Regions from separate parts of the Desulfothermus okinawensis JCM 13304 genome, predicted to be linked through region 1. Evidence: riboswitches for the same ligand, from Rfam matches in the RefSeq annotation. Region 1 holds a riboswitch; each other region holds the start of a gene.
What was found. Region 1 has a riboswitch for cobalamin ahead of cbpB (peptide-modifying radical SAM enzyme CbpB). Riboswitches for the same ligand answer to the same signal wherever they lie in the genome.

Region 1 (7,246 bases):
ATCGCCAGCATAGTAGATGATAATAGGTGGATTAGGTATCTCAAAGAGCTGTTTGGGATATTTAGGTTCAGCAAGGAGTATGTATCTGGATTTTGATTTCTCAATTAGTTCCAGTTCCCTTGATAGTCCCTTCTCCCATCTTTTTTCTTTTAAGGCTGTGACAACTTTAGGGCTAATTCCAGTGGATACCCATGTGTTTGAATTTTTAACAGCATTTTGGGCAGATTTATATATTTTGATCAGCTTTTTCCATGTCCTGGCTCCAATTCCTGGAGTATGTTTCAATATCAGTGATGAGTAAAGTTCCCCATTCTCCATCTATGGCTCCAAGACTGTTAAAAAATTTAAAGCTATGGCCTAAAGACTTGATGTTTGCCCTTTTAATGTTTAATGTTTCTTCACTTATGCTGCTTTTTTTAGACCCCTAGAGGTCTTTTTAATGTATAAGAAGTCAAACACCATTGCAACATTAACTTTGCATTAGTCAGTTATTTAAGGAGGATTTTAATGGGTGGTGAACTTTTGTATAAGTTTTTGGGCTTAGCAATTCCTGGCGGTATATTGACATTTGTTTTTGGAATTTTTTGCGGGGGTATTTTGATTTCTTTTTTTTCCATGTTATTGGGAATAATTAAAAAAGTTAAATTTTATGAAAAACTCTCTCTCCAAATGCTGAGAATGGGTTTTTTCGCATTTTGGGTGTACATAATATTGGACGTAGCATATGGTTGCTTTATGGTGCACCTCTTTAGTTTAAAAATGGAGTGGGGACAACTAAAAGAATTATTTTTCAAAAGTTCTATTTTGCAACTGGACCTTGCTCTTTTATTTGGATCTGTTGTTTTGTTTCTCATTGTTTTTTTATTAAAGGATGTTTTAAAGAAAAATCGTAATTTTTTTACTGTAATTTTAGCGTGTGTAAACATAATATTATGGCTTGGGATATATGGGGCAATAAATTTGAAGTTTTACTATTTTCATGAAAACATCTCCTTTTTAGATATACAAATGAAAGAGATTCTGTTTCCTAAAGAACTATTTCCTGTTTTAATGTTCTGGGCTTATTTGTTTTTATCCATTGGTACTGCATCTCTATATTCCACATTTTATTTAATGCTCAGAAGAAATAGAGATGATTTTGGAAGGGATTATTATAAGTTCACTATTCCTGCATGTGCTAGATGGTGGTATGCTATAATTATTTATTTAATATTTTCAATTAGTAAGGCCTTAATGGTGTTTGGAAGTTTTAGTAAGGTGCCACTTATAGTTTGGGGGATTTTGGGGGTAGAATTGTTAGTGGTACTAATAGTCTTTACTTTAAATCACAAATTGATCAAAAGTGAACATCCAATAAGGCTTAAAGAAATCATGGTATTAAGCCCCTTTTGGGGGGTACTTATGAACATACTCTTTGTCATGGGGTCTATTTTTGAATTGGGATACAATATAGTATCGGGGAAATTTTTTTAGGAGTGCCGGGGGAGGGAGTCGAACCCTCACGGGCGCGAGGCCCGCGGGATTTTGAGTCCCGTGCGTCTTCCAATTCCGCCACCCCGGCGTGAGATGGATGATTTATATTTAAATAGTTGTTAGGTGTCAAGTGTAGATTTTTAATTGAAAGGGGTTGTTGGATGATTTTAAATGAAAAATATATTGATGAACTAATTGAGTATATCCGTTCTGGAAACTTGGCCCAGGACTTTGAGTATTCTACTGAAGAAAGGAGGTATGAGATCCTGGATTTTTTGGAAAAGCTCATGGACCTTGGGGAGGTTGCAGATGAAGCAGCCACCAAAATTATATTTAAAAACACTCAACTTGGGGCCTTTTTTGAAAATAGCCAAAAATAACGGCTTTTGTTTGAAGATAATATATATGAATACTCCTTTATGAAACGAAAGCCCTGCAAGTTGTCTTTATGCCAGGGATGGTTAGAAAAAATTAACACATAACCATTATCCTTTACATACTTTTTAGATAATTTTAAAAATTTGTCCCAGGGACAAAATGCCCTTGAGAGACAAAGATCAAAGTCCTTTTCTCTCAGTTCTTCAATGTTTCCCAAAAAAAGTCCTGTATTCTTTATTTGTAGGAAATTTATCATTAAATTTATGAAAACTCCCCTTTTTTTTCTAGGTTCCACCATGAGATAATCTCCATTTTCATACAGAATCCTGAAAGGAATGCCAGGTATACCTGCTCCTGCCCCAATATCCAGCATCTTGAACTGGTTATAATGGTTTGAAAATGGGGAGGTTATGTTAAAAAAATCTGCCAGGTATATGGAATCTAAAATAAGCTCGTCAAAGATTAGTCTGGGTTCCTTGGTGCCAACCATGTTGGCTTTTTCTGCCCATTTGCTTAAATTAAATATAAAAGTGCATAATTTTGTTGTATGGTATGAATGGATATTTATACTGAGATTTGCTTCATGATTTATTTTTTTTAAGATATATCTTTCAAGAGCCTTTTTGTCCATGGGTCTTTATTTTAAAGAAAGTACTTAAACAAGACAATAATGTTTTCTGCTTATTCCATGCTGTGTCTGTGTATGTGATCTGTGTCTGTGGTCTGTAACTTCCCTATACTCACACATACACCCCCACTCACACTTTCACATACACCCTTCACCCTTCTACCTTCTACTAATAACTAAAGACTAATAACTAATCACTATTCACTTGATCCATAACCCAATCAATAATCGGAGCTAAAGAAATAGGCAGATACTTAAAAAAATTATTGACTATCAAACAAAGTTAGGTTTATCTAATTTCTCCATTAAAGGAACTAGGAGGATATATGAAAGAATTTACAATTGCCCTTGCTGGGAACCCCAATTCTGGTAAGACCACGCTTTTTAATTTACTTACTGGCGCTAGGCAGCATGTTGGAAATTATCCAGGTATTACAGTTGAGAAGAGGGAGGGATATGTAAAACATGGCGAAGTGACTCTGAGGATTGTGGATCTTCCAGGAACCTATTCTCTCACTGCCTATTCCCAGGAAGAGTTGGTGGCCAGGAATTTTATTGTAAATGAGAAACCTTCTCTAGTTGTTGATGTTATTGATGCCACAAATTTAGAGAGACACATGTATTTAGCTGTACAGTTTATGGAACTTGGTGTTCCACTAATCCTGGCTTTAAATATGATGGATGAGGTAAAAAAGAAGGGTATGGAGATAGATATTGACAGACTTTCTTCCCTTTTGAAATGTCCTGTGGTGCCCATGGTGGCCAAAAAGGGGATAGGGAAAAATGAATTAATTGAACAAGTGGTTGAATGTTCCATTAATGAAAGGGATTGGGTGCCTATTACTATTTCTTATGGACCAGATTTGGATCCTGTAATTGAAAAAATGTCAGAACTTATAAGAGAAAGTAACTTTTTAACTGAAAAATATCCTCCTCGCTGGATAGCTTTGAAGTATTTGGAAGAGGATGAAGATATATTGTGCAAGGGGGATAAGCAAGATAAAGGTGTGTCTAGTGGGTTAAAAGCACTTGCAAAAGAGGTATCAAAACACTGTGAGAAGACCCTAAACACTGTGCCAGAAGCCATAATCGCTGATTATAGGTATGGATATATAAACTCTTTACTAAAAGGAGTGATAAAAAGGCGTTTTGATACTGATAGATTGGATATATCTGATAAAATAGATAAGGTGCTTACCCATAGGTTCATTGGTCCACTCATTATGGTATTTGTCCTCTATCTTATGTTCAAGATGACTTTTTTGTTTGGGGAATATCCCCTTGCATTGATTGAGAAGTTTTTTGGGCTACTGTCTAATGTTGCATCCAAATACCTTCCGCCGGGTTTTTTTAAATCTCTTGTTGTTTCCGGGATCATAGATGGTGTTGGTGGGGTTATGAGCTTTGTTCCTCTTATAATGATAATGTTTTTCATACTGGCCTTTTTAGAAGACAGTGGGTACATGGCCAGGATGGCCTATATGCTGGATAGGGTTTTAAGGATATTTGGTCTCCACGGATATTCTGTGATGCCCTTTATCATTTCCGGGGGAATTCCCGGAGGGTGTGCTGTTCCAGGAATAATGGCCACCAGGACGCTCAGGGGACCCAAGGAGAAGATAGCAACTATTCTAACGGCACCATTTTTTTCCTGCGGAGCAAAGGTCCCTGTTTTTTTGCTCCTTGCTGGGGCTTTTTTCCCAAAAAGCGGTGACAAGATTATGTTTGCTTTGACCATTTTTTCCTGGCTATGGGCACTTGTTATAGCCAAGTTATTTAGAACCACTGTAATTCCAGGAGAATCCACTCCCTTTGTGATGGAACTTCCACCTTATAGGCTACCAACGTTAAAGGGCCTTATTATCCACACATGGGAGAGGGTCTGGCAATATTTGAGAAAGGCTGGAACAGTTATTTTACTGATCTCTATTATAATTTGGGCAGGTATGAGCTTTCCATCTCCTCCTAAAAAATTAATAGATCCCATTAACAAGAAGCTGGAGATTTTAGAGATGGAGATCTCTAAAACTGATATCACCCAGGAGAAAAAAAATGAGATTTTACAACAAATACAAAAATTAAAGGGAGAGAAGAAGAAGATATCACTTATAAATTCCTTTGCAGGAAGATTGGGTATAATGGTGGAGAATGTAACAAAAATAGCCGGGTTTGACTGGAGGAGTAATATTGCCCTTTTAGGGGGTATTGCTGCCAAAGAGGTAATTGTTTCTACCCTTGGAACTGCTTATTCTTTAGGGGAAGTTGATGTGGACAACTCCTCTTCTTTATCAAAGAGGATAGCAAGTGATCCAAACTGGAATAATATCAAGGCCATAAGTTTTATGGTCTTTGTCCTAATTTATGCTCCATGTTTTGTGTCCCTTGTTACCATTGCCCAGGAATCAAATTGGAAATGGGCTGTATTTTCCGTGACTTTTAATACCATAACTGCATTTTTGGTCTCTGTGTTAATTTATCAAGTAGGCATAAGGTTTTTTTAGCCCATTGACTTTTGTTGGGAATTTTATTAGACAGATAAAAAATAAATGAGAGATGTCTCCTAACATCTCGGAACACGGTGAAAATCCGTGGCGGTCCCGCCGCTGTAATCGGGGAGGTTGTCCTGCCTAGGGATCAGGTGTTTATCCTGGTCCGGTCACTCTCAAGGTCCACCTTGGGGGGAAGGCCGTGGGGCATACTGATGATCCGAGAGCCAGAAGACCTGTTAGGGGATATATATTTCGGAGTCCTGATGGTAAAGGGACCCGGGAAGACAAATGTGTTTTCCTGGGTCCCTTTTTTATTTGGCAAAAAATAGTGGTCCACAGCAAAAAAGGTCAAAAAAAAGGAGGTATGAGCCATGAAGAAAAGTGTTATATCCTATCGTCGCAGGTGCAAAAAACTAGGGAAAAATACCGGTCTTTCCCACTATATCCTCTTGACCCCAAAGGCCAAGAAATAGGTAAGTGGTAGCTTATGAATAAAACAACATATGTGAATACCGGTTATGGTCCCAGATTTTCTGTCCTGGAAATAGGGGTAGCTGATAGGGTTGCTGTTGTTGAAGGAGATAGTGGATTCTGGGCAATTATAGATTCATCTGAGCTTCCAGAGGTGCTTGGAGGGAGACTTACAGAGGACTTCCTCAAAAAGGAGAAGGAGTTCAAAGAGGAGATGGAGAATCTCAGGTTCAAGCTGCCTCCATCTGCTGTTTACTTTAACCCCACAGATAGGTGTAATTTTGACTGCACCTACTGCTATCTCCCCAGGGATAGGAGGAAAAACGGCATTTCAATGAGTGGTGAAGAGGTCTGTTCCCATCTGGGAAAGCTCCTATCCTTTTTTAAAGAAGTCCTTGGAGATGAGGCCAAACCCCAGGTGATATTCCACGGTGCTGAACCAATGATGGCAAAAGAGGCTGTTTTTGAGGGGATATCAAAATACAAAGACCACTTTCTCTTTGGCATACAGACAAATGGGACCCTTTTAAATGATGAGGACCTTAGGTTTATTAAGGAGAATCAGGTTGGACTTGGTATATCCCTGGACGCTCCAGTGGAGGAGCTTGCCAATACCACAAGGAAGAGTTGGTCGGGAAAAGGTGGGTTTAAAAAGGTAGTTGAAGTTATTGAAAAACTATCAGATTATCCTGCATACAATGTGATTACCACTGTTACAAAATACAATGTGTCAGTGCTAAAGGACCTGGTTAAGTTCTATTTTGATCTAAGTGTTCCAGTGATCATGCTAAATCCCGTTCGTTGTACCCAGGAAGGTGGAAGACTCTCTAAACCAGATGACATGGTGTTTTTAAAGGAAATCACAGAGGCACTGGATTATAGTTATGAGCTCTATGAAACTTCAGGGAGAAAGGTAGTAGTAGCCAACTTCGCAAATATCCTTGCAGGAATCCTGGGACCTACTGGTAGGAGACTTATGTGTGATATATCTCCATGTGGTGGAGGAAGGTGTTTTTTTGCACTGGCTGCCAATGGAGATATCTTCCCGTGTAGTGAATTTATTGGCATACCAGAGTTTAAGGCGGGAAACATAAAGGATGATTCCATATCTGATATCCTGAAAAGAGACCAGATTAAGATGGTGACCAGTAGAATGGTTGAAAAGATAGAACCATGTAAATCCTGTGCTGTGAGACATTTTTGTGGTGCTCCCTGTCCAGCAGAGGTCTATATGCTCAATGGAGATCTAAACACCGTTGCACCATTTTGTAATTTCTACGAAGGACTTATTAGATATGCCTTTAAGGTGATATCCCTTGGCAGGGAAAACGCCTATCTCTGGGATGGCTGGGAAGAGGAAACTGAATGTACTTATAATTTTGCTTAAACATTATGAGGCTGTGGACCACTATTTACAAATTTTTCTAAAAAATTTGTTCTTGACTTGGAAAAGAAAATCAATATAATCAACTCTCGTTGCATTGATCCCCGGTAGCTCAAGCGGCAGAGCGGGTGACTGTTAATCACCATGTTGGCGGTTCAAGTCCGCCCCGGGGAGCCAGAAAAAGCAAAATAATTAAGGCCACTTAGAGAGAGTCTCTAGGTGGCTTTTTTGGTTTTGAAATTAGTCACCTTTTGCGAGATTGGGGTGGAGACTTTGGGGGGAAGTTTCTTTGCAAACCACCATTTTTAATTGCTTGGGTTGAAACAAAGGGTACATTCCTATCTAAACTGCCTTAATTGACCAACTCATTTGCTATAAGCTCTGCCTGTTTTAAAAGAGTTTCCGTGGCAAGCTGCTGCATAT
Region 2 (7,246 bases), on a different contig from region 1:
GAGAAAGCAGTTTTACAGGATACACCTAAAGGAACTTTTGCAATATGCATACAGGTATTCAGAGGAAGTAAAAAAACGTTTTGACAGGGCACAATTTGATGTAAATAAGTTCAAAGATCTATCAGACATCAAACACATACCAATCTTAAAGAAAAAAGAGCTTATTTTTCTCCAATCAATGGGACCACGACTTGGTGGGCTACTTACAAAGGATTTGGGTAAGATGAGACGTATATTCATGTCTCCAGGTCCAATATTTGATCCTGAAGACCGCAAGCCAGATTATTGGGGGTGGACAGAAGGATTTTATGCTGCTGGTTTTAGGACTGGTGATATTGTCCAGAATTGTTTTAACTATCATTTAAATCCAGCGGGACTCATGTTTGAAGAACCTCTCAGGAATTTAGAGTGTGCAGTTATTCCAGCAGGTCCTGGAAATACCAATACCCAGTTGGAGATCATGAAAAAGCTAAAGGTTACTGGATATGTGGGTACCGCCAGCTACCTTTCCCATATTGCACAAAAGGGTGAAGATATGGGAATTAATTTAAGAAAGGATCTGTCTTTGGAAGTGGCATTTGTAACTGCTGAGAAGTTGTCTGAAAAAGTGAGGAGTACCCTTGAAAAAAAATTCGACCTTATAATGAGACAGGGATATGGAACTGCAGATGTGGGGTGTATTGGATACGAATGCTACCACAAAAATGGACTTCATATTTCATCAAAGGTTTATGTGGAAATATGTCACCCTGATACAGGGATTCCATTAAAAGAAGGTGAAGTAGGGGAAGTTGTTGTAACAGGTCTTAACAAGACATACCCTTTAATCCGTCTGGCCACTGGAGACTTATCATATATTGAACGAGGGACATGTCCTTGTGGTAGGACTTCTCCAAGGCTAGGAGGGATAATTGGACGTGTGGATACAACAGCCAGGATAAAAGGATTATTTGTGTATCCACATCAAATCGAACAGGTAATAACTAGATTTGACGAGATTAAGAGATGGCAGCTTGAAGTTACAAATGAAGGTGGAATAGATGAGGTTACCTTATATGTTGAAGCTACGGAGTTTAAGAGAAAAGATGAATTATTACATACTTTTAGAGAAAAAATTAAAATCAGGCCAAATTTGAAGATAGTACCTCCAGGCACTTTGCCTCCAGAAATCAGACCAATAAATGACAAAAGAAGGTGGGAATAAAAACTAAAGGGTGTTATCTTTTATATAACCCAAGTTTATCGTTTTGATAAACTTGGGTTATATATTTAGGAAAAATTTCAGAATAACCCTTCTTTATTGTTGCTTAACTTTATAGTCTCTCTTTACAGCAGAAAACTTAATTTCCATCCCGTCAATAGCTGCAATGGTATTTTTAAAGATCTTTTTTGCTTCTTCTTCAAAGGGCTCATTGCTACTATATCTCTGTGAGAAATGAGTGAGAATGAGTTTATCTACCTCACTTTTTTTTGCAATTTCAGCTGCTTGTGAGGCAGTTAGGTGATTGTAATTTTCAGCAAGGTCCTTTTCTGTTGAAAGATAAGTGGATTCACACACCAAAATATCGGCATTTTTTGCTATTTTGTATGTGGTATCACACATCTTTGTGTCCATAATATAGGAAAAGATCTGGGTCTTTTTGGGTACTGCCACTTCTTGTAAAAAGATCCTTTTCCCTTTAAATTCAACTGTACCTTTGTCCTTTAAATCTCCAATTGCCTGTGGTGGGAAATCTTTTGGTAACTTGGATGGGATTACGTTCCATCTAGGTGGATCACATATACGGTATCCATAACAATCAATTCCATGGTCCAGTTTGTATGCATACACCAAAATTTCCCCTGAGATTTCCACTGGTCCCTCACTTTTCACTGGCCTTGGAATAATATTGAGATTGTTGTGAAATATAGCTGCATTTATGAGATTTCTTAAAAAAATCTCTCCCTCTTTTGGGTATATTATTTCCACAGGATGTTTTATTTGATTGAGTGAAAGCCTCTGGATTATTCCAGGTAAACCAAGGCAGTGATCCCCGTGGAAGTGGGATATAAAGATTTTTTTTATTCTATTTATTGGAACCTTAAATTTAATTATCTGACGTTGCGTTCCTTCTCCAGGATCAAATAAAAAGTCCTCTTTATCCCATCTTAGAAAAAGTCCCACATGATTCCTAAAGGTACTGGGAACCTGTGAAGCTGTTCCCAGTACCACCAGTTTTTTTTGGCCCATTTAGTCTTGATCCACAACTATCAGTTGATATTCTTTTTTGTGTTTTTTAGATGCAGCAGCAACTAAGACCCTTAGTGCTTCTATCATCTTCCCCCTTTTGCCTATAACCTTACCCATGTCCTCCTTGGCCACTTTTAGTTCTAGAAGAGGCATGCGTACATTCTCTAAATTTTCCTCTATTACTACCTCTTCTGGCCTGTCCACAATTTCCTTTACAAGCTTTTCAACAAATTCTTTCATCACTATCCACTCTCTTGTTAAAGGTGAGACAAAAAAGAGCCAAAAAACCAATCCAAAATTGGATGATTAACTTAGTAGATTTTATACTCTAGTCTGCATTTTTGCAAGGGTAGATGCTCGCTTTTACATATGTTGTGTTGACCTACTTTTAGTTTAGTTGTTTATTCAGGTTGTAAAAGGATATAACATTATCTTTTAAGAGTTGAGATTTCTGCCGAGGCTTTAGACCATTTTCTTTGACGAATTGTATGTATTCTTTGGAGATTTTTTGTCCCCCATCACTATTTAATAGTATTTTGTTTATGTCGTAGAGATTCATATTTACTATGGATTCTACATCTTCTTTACTAGATTTTCCTTGTTGTAAGGTAATTCCTATATGGACATGGATATTTTTTAATAATTCAATGGTACTTAGTTCAACATGATCAATTACTATTTGCTTGTGAAGCGCATTATAATTACTTAAGATTTCCAAAGTTTTTTTGGTAATCTCGTATTTGTTGTTTCTCGGTGTATGAATCCCAATTCTTTTATTCTCTGGCAAATAGTTTATGCACCAATCTAGTTGTTCAATAAATATCTTTTCTTGGTCTTGGTCGTATCCATCTAGACCTATTTCTCCTATACCAAGACATTTAGGATCTTTCATGCTATTTTCTAGGGCCTTTTTTATTTCAGTGGGTAGATTCTGTTTGTCCTTCAATTCCCTGCAAATAGTCCTGGGATGTATTCCCACTTTATAAAAAAAAGGAGAATTGACTTTAGATATATTCCTTGTGATTTTTGCTAAATAGTCCCAGTATTGGGCATATTGGGATATATCTTTGATTTTATCATTATACGCCCAAACAATACCTCCAATATTGTTGGAATAGTACTTTTGGGGGAAATCTCTGTCTCTTTTTATCAAGATATCCCCATGCATATGGGAGTCAATTGCAACTATCATCTCATCCCTCCATTATAGTTGATGGGGAATTCTAAAATCCAATTAAGAATATTGTCAAATCATAATATTTAAATAAAACTATTGACTATTTGAAAATGAAAAATTATTAGCCATTTTGTGGTGCCCAAATTATGGGCTTAAAAGGGAAGCCAGTGAAAATCTGGCACGGTCCCGGCCGCTGTGACAGGGGACGAAAGCTGCAGATGGCCACTTCCCCGCCACCTTTTTAAGCAAGGACGTAGGTGAAGACAAAAGTTTTTGACCTTCACACACTGCTACTAGCAAATAGCAGGTCCTTCACTTGAAAAGGTGGCGGGGTGGGAAGGAGCAGTGAGTAGGATGATCCTGGAGTCAGAAGACCTGCCACAATAATTTTTTTTCATAATCTGCCAGGGACAGATTAGCCTTTAAGGGTGAAGAAAACTCGGGTGCAACCCTTTAACTGGATTTGTGTCCAGTTAAAGGGTTTTTTTATTTTTAATTATCTTTTAAAAGGAGGTAGCTGGCATGAGGTTTTTAAGGGTTTTATTTGTAGCAATTATTTTATCAACATTGATCCTGGGCAGGGGAATGGCTATGCAAAATCAAAAATCAAAAACTGCAATCGTGGTTGCAGCATTTGGTACCACGTATCCCAAAGCGCTAAAGTCTCTTATCAATGTAAAGGAGGCAATAGAGAAGGACTTTCCCTCTGTTGAGGTGAAAATGGCATTTACTTCAAATATTATAAGAAAAATCTGGCATAAAAGGCAGAACGATCCTAAATGGAAAAATAGAAAGGATATCCCAAGTGATATACTCCATGTAAAGGGTCCCCTTGCAACCATTGCTGATTTGCAAGATGAGGGATATAGGACAATTATTGTTCAGCCAACTCATTTCTACGCAGGTGAAGAGTTTATGGACCTAAGTTCATATATAAATGGACTAAATTCCATTAAGACACTAAAGAAAAAATATATGCCCTTTGAAAAATTGGTTATTGGACGTCCAATAACAGGTATGTGGGGTCCAAAACACGACTATATTGAAGATATTGAAAAGACAGCAAAGGCCCTTAAGGATGATGTTATGTATGCGAAGAAAAAACACGCGGCCCTGGTATATATGGGACATGGAAATGAATTTTTCTCAACAGGTATCTATGCTCAGCTTCAAAAAAAGATGAGACAGATGTATCCTGGGGTAAAGATATTCATTGGTACAGTTGAAGGATTTCCTACTTTAGAGGATGTGGTATCTGGACTGGTCCACTGCAAGGTAAAGAGGGTGGTGCTAAAGCCACTTATGATGGTGGCAGGTGACCATGCAAATAATGACATGGCAGGAAATGATAAAGATTCCTGGAAATCTGTGATTAAATCCAAAGGGATTAAAGTCTATCCAGTAATAAAAGGCCTGGGCGAGAATCCCGAGATAGTAAAAATAATTGTAGAACATGTAAGGCAAGCAGCAAAAGATAATGGGATTGATTTAGATTAAAGAATAGAGGGGAGATTTTACTCCCCTCTATTCTTTAGAAACATGCTTCCGTTACATAGAATTTGGGTCCTGGTATTCTGATTGCCTGTCCAATTACGCAGTTTTTTTCAAAAAATAATGGTAGTCCCTTGAGAAATCCAAGAAATTTTTCTTTTGCCTCTACTCCATCCACTACCATAAACGTACTTTTACCATTGCTTGCCACATAGGTTATGTGCTTTCCATCTTTAGAAAAATAGGGAAAATCAGTCCATGTATATGTTTTGCCCTCCACACCATCTAGTACTATAAAATACTTCTTATTTTTCACAGCAATGTATGCCAGGTGTTTCCCATCATTAGAGAATTTAGGACGCCTTACAAAGTCGTAGCCTTTACCTTCTTTTCCATCCAGTACAATAAACCACCTTTTTCCCTTTCTGGCCCTATAGGCTACATGTTTTCCATCACTGGATACCACTGGTAGGCCTACTGAGTCATAAAATTTTTGAGGTTTATTATTTATAAAAACAGCTCCTTTTTTTTCTCTAACCCCCATATAAAAAAGCTCACTTCCCTTTGAAAAGAAGTAAACTCCAATTTGATCCAATTTAGGTCCTTGTTTTCCATCTAACACAATAAACATTTTTTTGTCTTCATAACCCATGAAGGCAATGTTTTTACCATTATATGAAAATATGGGGGTCCCAACAAATTGATAGGCTTTAGATTCTTTTCCGTCTATAACTGCAAAAAAATCCCTATTAATCCTTCCAACAAAGGCAATGTGTTTTGAATCAGCACTAAACACTATGTCTTTTACTTCATCATAAGAAGAACCTCCAACTATTTTTCCGTCCATGACAACACTGTATTTGTCTTTTATTTTAACAGCATAGGCAATGTGTCTGGAATCTGGGCTGAAATGGGGCTTTAAAACAAGGTCATATTCTTTAAGTTCCTGGTTGTTTAGACAAATGGTTGATTTGCCATTGTCTTTTAAAGCCACAATGGCAATTTTTTTTGAATCAGGGCTAATTACAGGTGATATTTTTTCAGCTACGGCCTTATAGCCTTTCCAGGGATTTCCATTTACCACTAAAAATTCCCTCTGATCTGCGGTGGCAATGAATATTATCTTTTTCCCATCAGGGGTAAATTGGGCATTGTACACCTCATCAAATCCCTCAGACAATTGGTTATTATATAAGACATAGGCCCTGTCTTTGATCTTTCCCATAACCAAAAAATTTTTCCCATCTGGAGAAAATCGGGGGTATCCCTTGGCAATTCTGGAAAACTCAATTGTTTTTTTGCCATCCACCACAGCGATCATTTTCTCTTTGTCCTTTGATATGCAAACAAATCCAATGTGTTTTAAGTCAGGTGAAGGAACTACTGATGCCGGGATCAATGAATAACCAACAGGGCATGTCCCTTTAAAGAAGACCTGTTCTTTTAACGTGGTGGCATATAACTTTGCGGTCAGTAAGTATGTTAATGCCAAGGTGAGGAGAATAATTTTTTTTAGTTTCATTTAAACCTCCATTTTTAGAAAATTTTGTGGTATCTCTGGTCTAGATAAATAAAATCCTTGGGCATAGTCAAATCCTAGTTTGTTGATTAACCTCAGTTTTTGGGGGGAGTCTATTCCCTCTCCCACAAGGGCTATGTTCCTAAACAAAGATAACTCTGAGATTGATTTTAAAAGATAGCCAGTTATTGGTTGGGTGGCAGTTTTATTAATCAATTCCTTGTCGATCTTTAGAAAATCCACATGAAGTGAAGTAAACACATTTAGATTTGAGAATCCAGATCCAAAATCATCAATGGCAAATTTGACTCCGTATTTTTCCTTTAATTTTAAAATAGTAATATTTATATCTTCAAATTCTGAAAATTCTGAGATTTCTATGAGCTCTATACAGATTTGTTCTAGATTCATGGAAAGATTTTTAAAGTTTTCAAAAATATTAGTTAACATTTCCATATATTGATAAAAATATTTTGGGATAATATTAAAAAAATAGACATGAGAATCTTTTGTTTCCAATTTATGTTGTAAGGCTTTATTAATTATAATTTCATCACTTTTTAAGTTCATTTTAAAGTATTCTAATACGTCAATAAATTGTGATGCATTGTAAGTTTTCCCTTCATATAATATTCTGCTTAATACTTCATACCCAAATAATTTATTAGTGTTTAAATCCCATATACCTTGAAGTGATGGAACTATATATTTTGAGAAGTCTTTACTTGATATAAAATCAGTAAATTTAATTAGTTTGTTAAATATTGGAAAAGTCATTTTGTCTAAATAGTAGGTTCCAATTAAATTTTGATTCTTTATATATTTTGCA
Region 3 (7,246 bases), on a different contig from region 1:
GCTATCTCTTTTACCCAACGTCTATCATTTTGATAAACTCAGGTTAAGATTATACTCAAAAAACAAAAAAGTATATAGTCCCCACAACTATAAGGGAAATAGCCCTTGTAAGCTGTCCTATAACAAGGACCTGGGTCCCCAGACCAGGTGAAAATATCCCCAAAAAACGTGGCAATTGATGTCTCAATGCCCTCATGGGAATGGCAATTATATTGCCAAGCAAAATGGCAATAACCCCCTGTTTAAATGTAAGTACATGTTGTGAAAGCAGGGCCCCTGCAGTAACAAATCCCGATGTATAATCTGCAATAAAAGATAAAACAACCATGGAAAGGCTCTCAACAGGCATAATCTTACCAATTAATGTAGATGCTATTATATCTCTCAAACCATCAAATACTCCCAGTTGTTTTAGCAAAAATACCCCTAAAAAGATTGGAAAAACAAATTTTACTATATGGAGTATCCTTTTTGGAACCTTTTTTAAGATCCTTCTGGGTATATCCTGTTTATGTTTAAAAGTCTTTTGGATAATTTCTTTATTATCCAACTGAATAGATGACTCTTCCTCCTCAAGAAAAAAATGTCCAAATAAAGATAGCAAAAATATCCTGAGGATAATTGCTGTAAAGACCAGGACAAGGTACACAATCCCAGCTTTTCCAGTCAAAGGTATGATAATAAAGATTGTTGATGGAAGATGCAAAAAAAAGGCAGGTAACTGATTCATAATATTTGTCAAAATCACCTCTTTTTTATCTATCTTTCCATTTTTATAAAAATTATAGAGCATGGTATTTGCACCCACCCCAGAGAAAAATGCCACAGTAAATGTAGCAGCACACCTCTCATCCAAATGGGCAAACTTAAAAAGGGGCTTGGCAATAACTGCAAGATACCTGGTCCATCCAGTGGCCTCAATTATCTCTCCTATTACCAGCCCTATTGATATAAAAAATAGCATCCTAACCAGAGGAAATAATACTTTTTTAAGAAAAACTGGTCCTGTTACATGGCCAAATCTAAATATAAAATAGATAAGCACTATACTCAAAGCAAAAGATAGGATAATGGAACTGGAGCCTTTTTTCATACTATTTTAAACAGCCTTTTTTTGATATTATTAATGTCCAGTATACGGGCTTTTTGCCCTTTAACTCTTGAATATTTTCTATAATTTTTTGATCTTTAAAGCCACACCTTATAACAGCATGACTGGAATTTATCCTGCCTGTCTCTTTTAGGGAGGAAAGTATGTCATCTATGTTCTTGTAGGCCTTTAAAAAAACAATATTCTCACACAAATCTGAAACCTTTCTTAAATGATCACCCCCCTTTACCCCTGATACAACAGTAAGTAGTTCTTCTCCTTCAGCAAGTACAGTCTTTGTCACAGCTGCTGCAGCCTGATAGGAAGTGATGCCAGGAACTATACATATTTCCACAGACGGAGCTATTTCTTGAATATATCTTAGTAAATACCCAAAAGTAGAATATATCAGTGGATCTCCAAGGGTCAAAAATGCAATATCTTTTCCTGATTCTATATCTTTGACAATTCTTTGTGCATGGGATTCCCAGTATGTTTTTGCTTCTTCCTTATTCAATACCATAGGAAATGGCAAAAAAACACACTGGGTTTTATCAGGGATATATTTAGATGCAATTTCAAAGGCAAGGGAGTGTTTATTCTTGGTTGAACACGCAGAATACACTACATCTACTCTCTCTAAAATCTTTACTGCCTTGACTGTAATAAGCTCTGGATCTCCTGGACCTACCCCTATTCCATACAATTTACCCTGTTTGCCCATAGTAATCTCCTAAAATTAATAATATCTATTTCTTATAATATTTTTTTAATACCATCTCTACCTTTTGTTTCACTTTGCTATTATAGTAATGTGGATATAAAATATGCCCAATTTCATAAATACCCATTAAGAGCCTGAGTGTTGGCCTTGATGTTAATTCCTCATCAACTGTATATACTTCTTTATTTTTCACTGCCTTGATTATTTCAAATCCAGGTTCTTTTATAATATCTTCAACCCTGATTCTATTCATACGTCCATATTGGGATATAAAAACATCTATTTTAGATGCTTTTGATAGTAATTTTTCTTTTCCATAATCAGCAATATTTGAATGTCTTACCTGATATGCATCCTTTGCTATATTTATTCCCCCTGCACATGTTAAGACAAAAATTGGGATAGAATCTCTGGAAAATGTCTTAAACTTTCTGTGTATTGATTCAAAATAGACCTTTTTTTTATTTTTAATTTTATTATTAATTGATTTAAAAAATAAAATACTATTTTTAAAATCAGAAATCATATCTCCTGAAAGTTTTTCATGACCAGTAATCTTCCCCAATATCTTCCAATACGTATATAAGGAAGATATATTATTTGGCTGAAGAGAGATAACAGTTATATTTTCTTTTTCAAATTTTTTTATTAAACCAGGATAGGCAAAATCTATCATTGGTCTGATTAATATCAAATCAGGTTTTACAGCCAGAAATCGCTCTACTCCAAAATGATATGAGAATCTAATTTTATTTAAAATATATTTTGGATAGGTATCACTTATGGATATTCCAACTAATTCTTTAGCACTATTTAGTGCACAAATATTTTCAGTATGGGCAGGATACAAAGATATTATCCTTGTGTAAGGCCTGATTACTTTTACATGTCTTCCTTTATCATCAATTATAATATCATTATCCAGCTTAAATGCGTATATTGTGCTTACCCCTACAACTAGATAAACAATGCAAACTAATGAAAAAGCGAGTAACCTATTTTTCATTTTCAAAACCTCCATTTAAAAATAACACCTGATAACAATTTAATCTTTCCTCAAACCTTAGTTTAACATCTACCTCAAACACCTCTTTCAAAATATCTTCACTAATTACTTTGCTGGAAGGACCAGACTCAATAACTTTTCCCTGTTTTAAAAATATAAGTTCATCACAAAAAGAGGTAGCCTCATTAATGTTGTGGAATACACATATTACACAACTTCTTTTATAGATTACATTTTTCTTAAATATAGAGAGTATTTTCAAACTGTGTTTTATGTCCAGGTTAGAAGTTGGTTCGTCTAAAAGAAAGATTGGAGTATCCTGGGCAAGGGCCCTTGCTATCATAACACGTTGTTTCTCACCTCCACTTAGCTCTGTTATGAGTTTTTTTCTAAGGTCAAATACATCCACCTTCCTTTCCACCTCCCTTACAATTTCAATATCCTCTATAGATGGAAGGGAAAATCTCTTCACATAGGGATATCTCCCCATGGTTATTATCTCATCTACAGTAAAGGGAAAGTTGACACTAAAACTCTGGGGTACATATGAAATCCTTTTTGCTATTTCTGATTTTTTTAAAGATCTTATCTCCTTACCATATAAAAGGACCCTGCCCCTGTCTGGGAATTTATAGCCCATTAATATATCAAGCAATGTGGATTTACCGCTTCCATTTGGCCCAAGAATACCATAAAATTTCCCCTGGCAAAATTTAAGGGATATATCTTTTAAAACTGGTTCATTATTGTATGAAAAAGAGATGTCTTTTGCCTCTAAGATTTGTCTATCCACCTTCAAAAACCCACCTGTTTTTTCCTAAAGATATAGCAAAAAAATGGACCACCAATCAGGGCTGTTAACACGCCTATTGGGACTTCAGTGGGGAGATACGCCCTTGTCAAGGTATCTGCCAGAGTCAACATTATTGCGCCGGCAATAAGGGATGCAGGCAGAAGTTTCAGGTGATTTGGACCTACTACTGACCTCACCATATGGGGAACAAGCAGTCCCACAAATCCTATTATCCCAGAAAAAGAAACACAAACCCCTGTTAAAAGAGAAGAAAAGACAAGTAGTAAGATCCTCACCTTTTTTGGGTCCACACCCATTGAAGATGCAGTTTTTCCGCCCAGGCTGAGCAGGTTTAGATCCCTAAAGTAAAATATAAATACTGCAAAAGAGACAATTAAACAGAGCAATATAAGCAGTCCACTTGTCCAGGTTGAAGAGGCAAAACTGCCAAGTAGCCAAAATACAATCACTGAGACCCTCTCCTGTGCCAGGTATTTACAAAAACTGATCCCTGCTGAAAGTATTGCTGATACTATAACCCCTGAGAGGATAAGATTGTTGGAAGATATCCCACTGCTGGAGGTGGATGAAAGGTATATAACCACCAGGAGTGTAACAAGACCAAATACAAAGGCGAAAAAAGGTACAGTATAGATTCCCAAAAAACTCATACCAAATAACAGGGCCAAAGATGCACCAAATGCAGCCCCTGCAGAGATTCCAAGGGTGTATGGGTCAGCAAGGGGATTTAATAGTATCCCCTGAAAAACAACCCCACAGATGGACAGGGCCCCACCAACTAAGGCAGCACATATTATGCGAGGAAGCCTTACATCCCATATAATGGAATAGTGGATAGTGGAAATATTTTTACAGGTTATGCCTGTAAGTTTGGAAGAGATTATCTTTACAACTTCCAAGAAAGGAATCTTTACAAATCCTTGGGATAGAGAAAAAAACAGGGTTAGTAGAAGAAAAAAAGCTGCTAAAACAAGTTGGAAGTAAAATTTTTTCATAAAAAAATCCCAGTTTGTCTTATATCCTTTGACAAACCAGGATGTCCCATTTTCATCCAGGTCTTTTTAAGGATGCTCACCTTCCCAGGGCGAGATCCAGCTCCATTCAGGCAGGTCTTCTGACTCTAGGGATCAATCTACTCACTGCGCCTTCCCCCCTCCCCGCCACCTTTTTAAGCAAGGACGTAGGTGAAGCAAAAAGTTTTTGACCTTCACACACTGCTACTAGCAAATAGCAAGTCCTTCACTTGAAAAGGTGGCGGGGGAAAGTGGCCCACTGCAGCTTTCGTCCCCCTATCACAGCGATGGGTTCGTTCCCGATTTTCACGGGATTCCCTTTTAAGCCCAAATGGGCACCTGAATGTTCATCAGATGAATTTTCTATTAATAGAGATAATAAAATTCTTCAAGCAAAACTTAAACCCAAGCTTATTAAAATGATAAACCTAGTCTAAACCAAATAAATTCCTTGCAAAGGATAAGCATGGTTAGTATAAAAATCAACTTGATTTTTAGATAAGGAGAAACAAGATGAAGACCTATTTAGATTGCATTCCCTGCTTTGTTCGTCATGCCCTTGATGTTGGGAAAATGATAGGTATAGATGATGGTCTTATGGAGCATTTAATGCGTGAAGTCCTTTTAACATTAAGCCAGATAGATATGTCAAAACCACCTCCATATACAGCTAAACACATTCATGCCTTAATTAGAAAAATAACCAACAATCCTGACCCATACAAAGAAATAAAAGATAGACACAACAAACTGGCACTTGAAAATTATCCCAAACTAAAGTCCATGGTATATAATTCCCAGGACCCATTAAATACAGCCATGAGACTTGCAATGGCTGGAAATGTAATAGATCTTGGGGTGAAAAATGAGATAACCCCAGGTGAAATAAAACAATCCATACTTAATGCCTTATCTGAAGCAGTTATTGGAGATTTTGAACTATTTAAAAATCAAATAGTGAGAGCAAAAAAAATATTATATCTAGCTGACAATGCTGGAGAAATAGTATTTGACAAGGTGTTTATCGAAGAAATAGGACCTGATAAAATCACTTTGGCTGTAAGGGGTAAACCTATTATAAACGATGCAACTGTCTCTGATGCTAATTTCTGTAATTTAGATAAACTTGTCAGGATAATAGATAATGGCTCAGATGCCCCAGGCACCATTTTAGAAGACTGCAAAAAGGAATTTTTAGAAGAATTCTGGAATGCAGATTTAATTATTTCAAAAGGTCAGGGGAATTTTGAGAGTTTAAGTAGTGTGGAACACAACATCTTTTTCTTATTTAAGGCAAAATGTGATGTTATAGCAACACATGCAAAAGTTAAACTGAACTCATTTGTCTTGACACAGCCAATAAAAAATAAATAAAAAAATTTACCTGCTGAAAATATTATTGTAAATCTAAAAAAAGGAGTAGATGCATGCCCACCTATGAATATGAATGCAAAGAGTGCGGTTATAGATTTGAGATGGAGCAGTCAATCACAGATGAACCAATAGATAAGTGCCCTAAATGTGGATCCACTGTTAAACGTCTAATTAGCGGGGGTATGGGTTTTATTTTAGAGGGATCAAGAACCCATACTCCCAGAAGGGATCGAGGCAATGGATGTAGGTTCGAGGCCACTGGTAGGACCTGTTGTGGCAGAAGCGAACCATGCGGAAAAAATCACTGTGAACACTAAAATATCTTACCAGAGTTTATTATTTTGATAAACTCGGGTTAATGCAGAAGTCTAAATAACAATAAAAATAGATATAATTAAAACTCCTTTGTCCAGCCCACATTTGCAAATTCAAATTTATCCTTAAACCTCATATAACAGTGGGCTGCTGCAACAGGACCTGTACAGTGGGAAACTGCAACAAGCTCAACTGAAAAGCGCTCAAGCTCATTTAAGATATTATTTAATGCCTCACCTGGGGGGAAAAAGCCAAGGTGGGTGCCACCTATTACTGCATAGAACTTTTTATGACCTGTCTTTTCTGAAAGGTATCTCAAGATATTCACAACTCCACTGTGGGCACACCCAAGGAGGACAACAGGTCCTTTGTCTGTTTCAATCAACAGGCTTATGTCATCATTAAATGGATCTTCAATATAATTTCCATCCTCTGTTTTTACCAAAAGGCGTCTATCTTTTATTGCAAATTCCTCCTCCTTTGGGATCTCACCTGAGAAATAAATACCTTTTGAGATCTCTGTGAATTCTTTTAAATAGACAAAATTTGCCTTGAGGGAATCTTCCAGGAGTTCCTTTTTAAATCTAATTCCAATATAGATGTAATTTGGTCCCAATGGTGTCTCCAATTTTGCATATTTGGCACCAAAACAATCAGGATGCATATACACATTTGCTCCCCTTGGTGGGTACAGTGCATCTGCAAGTCCACCTGTGTGGTCATAGTGTCCATGGGAAATTACGATCTTATTTATTTCCTTAAAATCCACTCCCAGTATAGATGCATTGTGCTTTAGGGTAAACCCTTGTCCAGTATCAAACAAAATCTTTTTCCCGTCCTTTTCAATTAGGGCAGAAAATCCATGCTCACCTGTTAGTCCAAACATGGAACCGGCAGTATTTTCGCAGAG

Region 2: it holds a riboswitch for cobalamin, as region 1 does, so the genes downstream of both, ACYQ0O_RS01905 (sirohydrochlorin cobaltochelatase) here and cbpB (peptide-modifying radical SAM enzyme CbpB) in region 1, are expected to answer to the same signal.
Region 3: it holds a riboswitch for cobalamin, as region 1 does, so the genes downstream of both, ACYQ0O_RS05625 (FecCD family ABC transporter permease) here and cbpB (peptide-modifying radical SAM enzyme CbpB) in region 1, are expected to answer to the same signal.

Annotation. Positions count from the first base shown of each region.
Region 1 is NZ_BAAIEW010000035.1:22,576-29,821, forward strand. Features, by position in the region: gene dprA (DNA-processing protein DprA) at 1-318, opposite strand, end outside; gene ACYQ0O_RS12000 (hypothetical protein) at 508-1,473, shown strand; tRNA gene ACYQ0O_RS12005 (tRNA-Leu) at 1,477-1,561, opposite strand; gene ACYQ0O_RS12010 (hypothetical protein) at 1,635-1,853, shown strand; gene ACYQ0O_RS12015 (16S rRNA (guanine(527)-N(7))-methyltransferase RsmG) at 1,817-2,482, opposite strand; gene feoB (ferrous iron transport protein B) at 2,806-4,980, shown strand; cobalamin riboswitch at 5,024-5,223, shown strand; gene cbpB (peptide-modifying radical SAM enzyme CbpB) at 5,456-6,826, shown strand; tRNA gene ACYQ0O_RS12030 (tRNA-Asn) at 6,925-7,000, shown strand; partial or broken gene ACYQ0O_RS12035 (DUF3387 domain-containing protein) at 7,176-7,246, opposite strand, start outside.
Region 2 is NZ_BAAIEW010000003.1:22,420-29,665, forward strand. Features, by position in the region: gene ACYQ0O_RS01885 (phenylacetate--CoA ligase family protein) at 1-1,204, shown strand, start outside; gene rnz (ribonuclease Z) at 1,298-2,230, opposite strand; gene ACYQ0O_RS01895 (KH domain-containing protein) at 2,231-2,470, opposite strand; gene ACYQ0O_RS01900 (TatD family hydrolase) at 2,619-3,422, opposite strand; cobalamin riboswitch at 3,524-3,804, shown strand; gene ACYQ0O_RS01905 (sirohydrochlorin cobaltochelatase) at 3,930-4,904, shown strand; gene ACYQ0O_RS01910 (TolB-like translocation protein) at 4,939-6,420, opposite strand; gene ACYQ0O_RS01915 (EAL domain-containing protein) at 6,421-7,246, opposite strand, start outside.
Region 3 is NZ_BAAIEW010000011.1:15,885-23,130, forward strand. Features, by position in the region: gene ACYQ0O_RS05605 (hypothetical protein) at 56-1,093, opposite strand; gene cobI (precorrin-2 C(20)-methyltransferase) at 1,095-1,814, opposite strand; gene ACYQ0O_RS05615 (ABC transporter substrate-binding protein) at 1,840-2,820, opposite strand; gene ACYQ0O_RS05620 (ABC transporter ATP-binding protein) at 2,810-3,613, opposite strand; gene ACYQ0O_RS05625 (FecCD family ABC transporter permease) at 3,616-4,629, opposite strand; cobalamin riboswitch at 4,722-5,005, opposite strand; gene ACYQ0O_RS05630 (damage-control phosphatase ARMT1 family protein) at 5,161-6,021, shown strand; gene ACYQ0O_RS05635 (FmdB family zinc ribbon protein) at 6,075-6,338, shown strand; gene ACYQ0O_RS05640 (MBL fold metallo-hydrolase) at 6,416-7,246, opposite strand, start outside.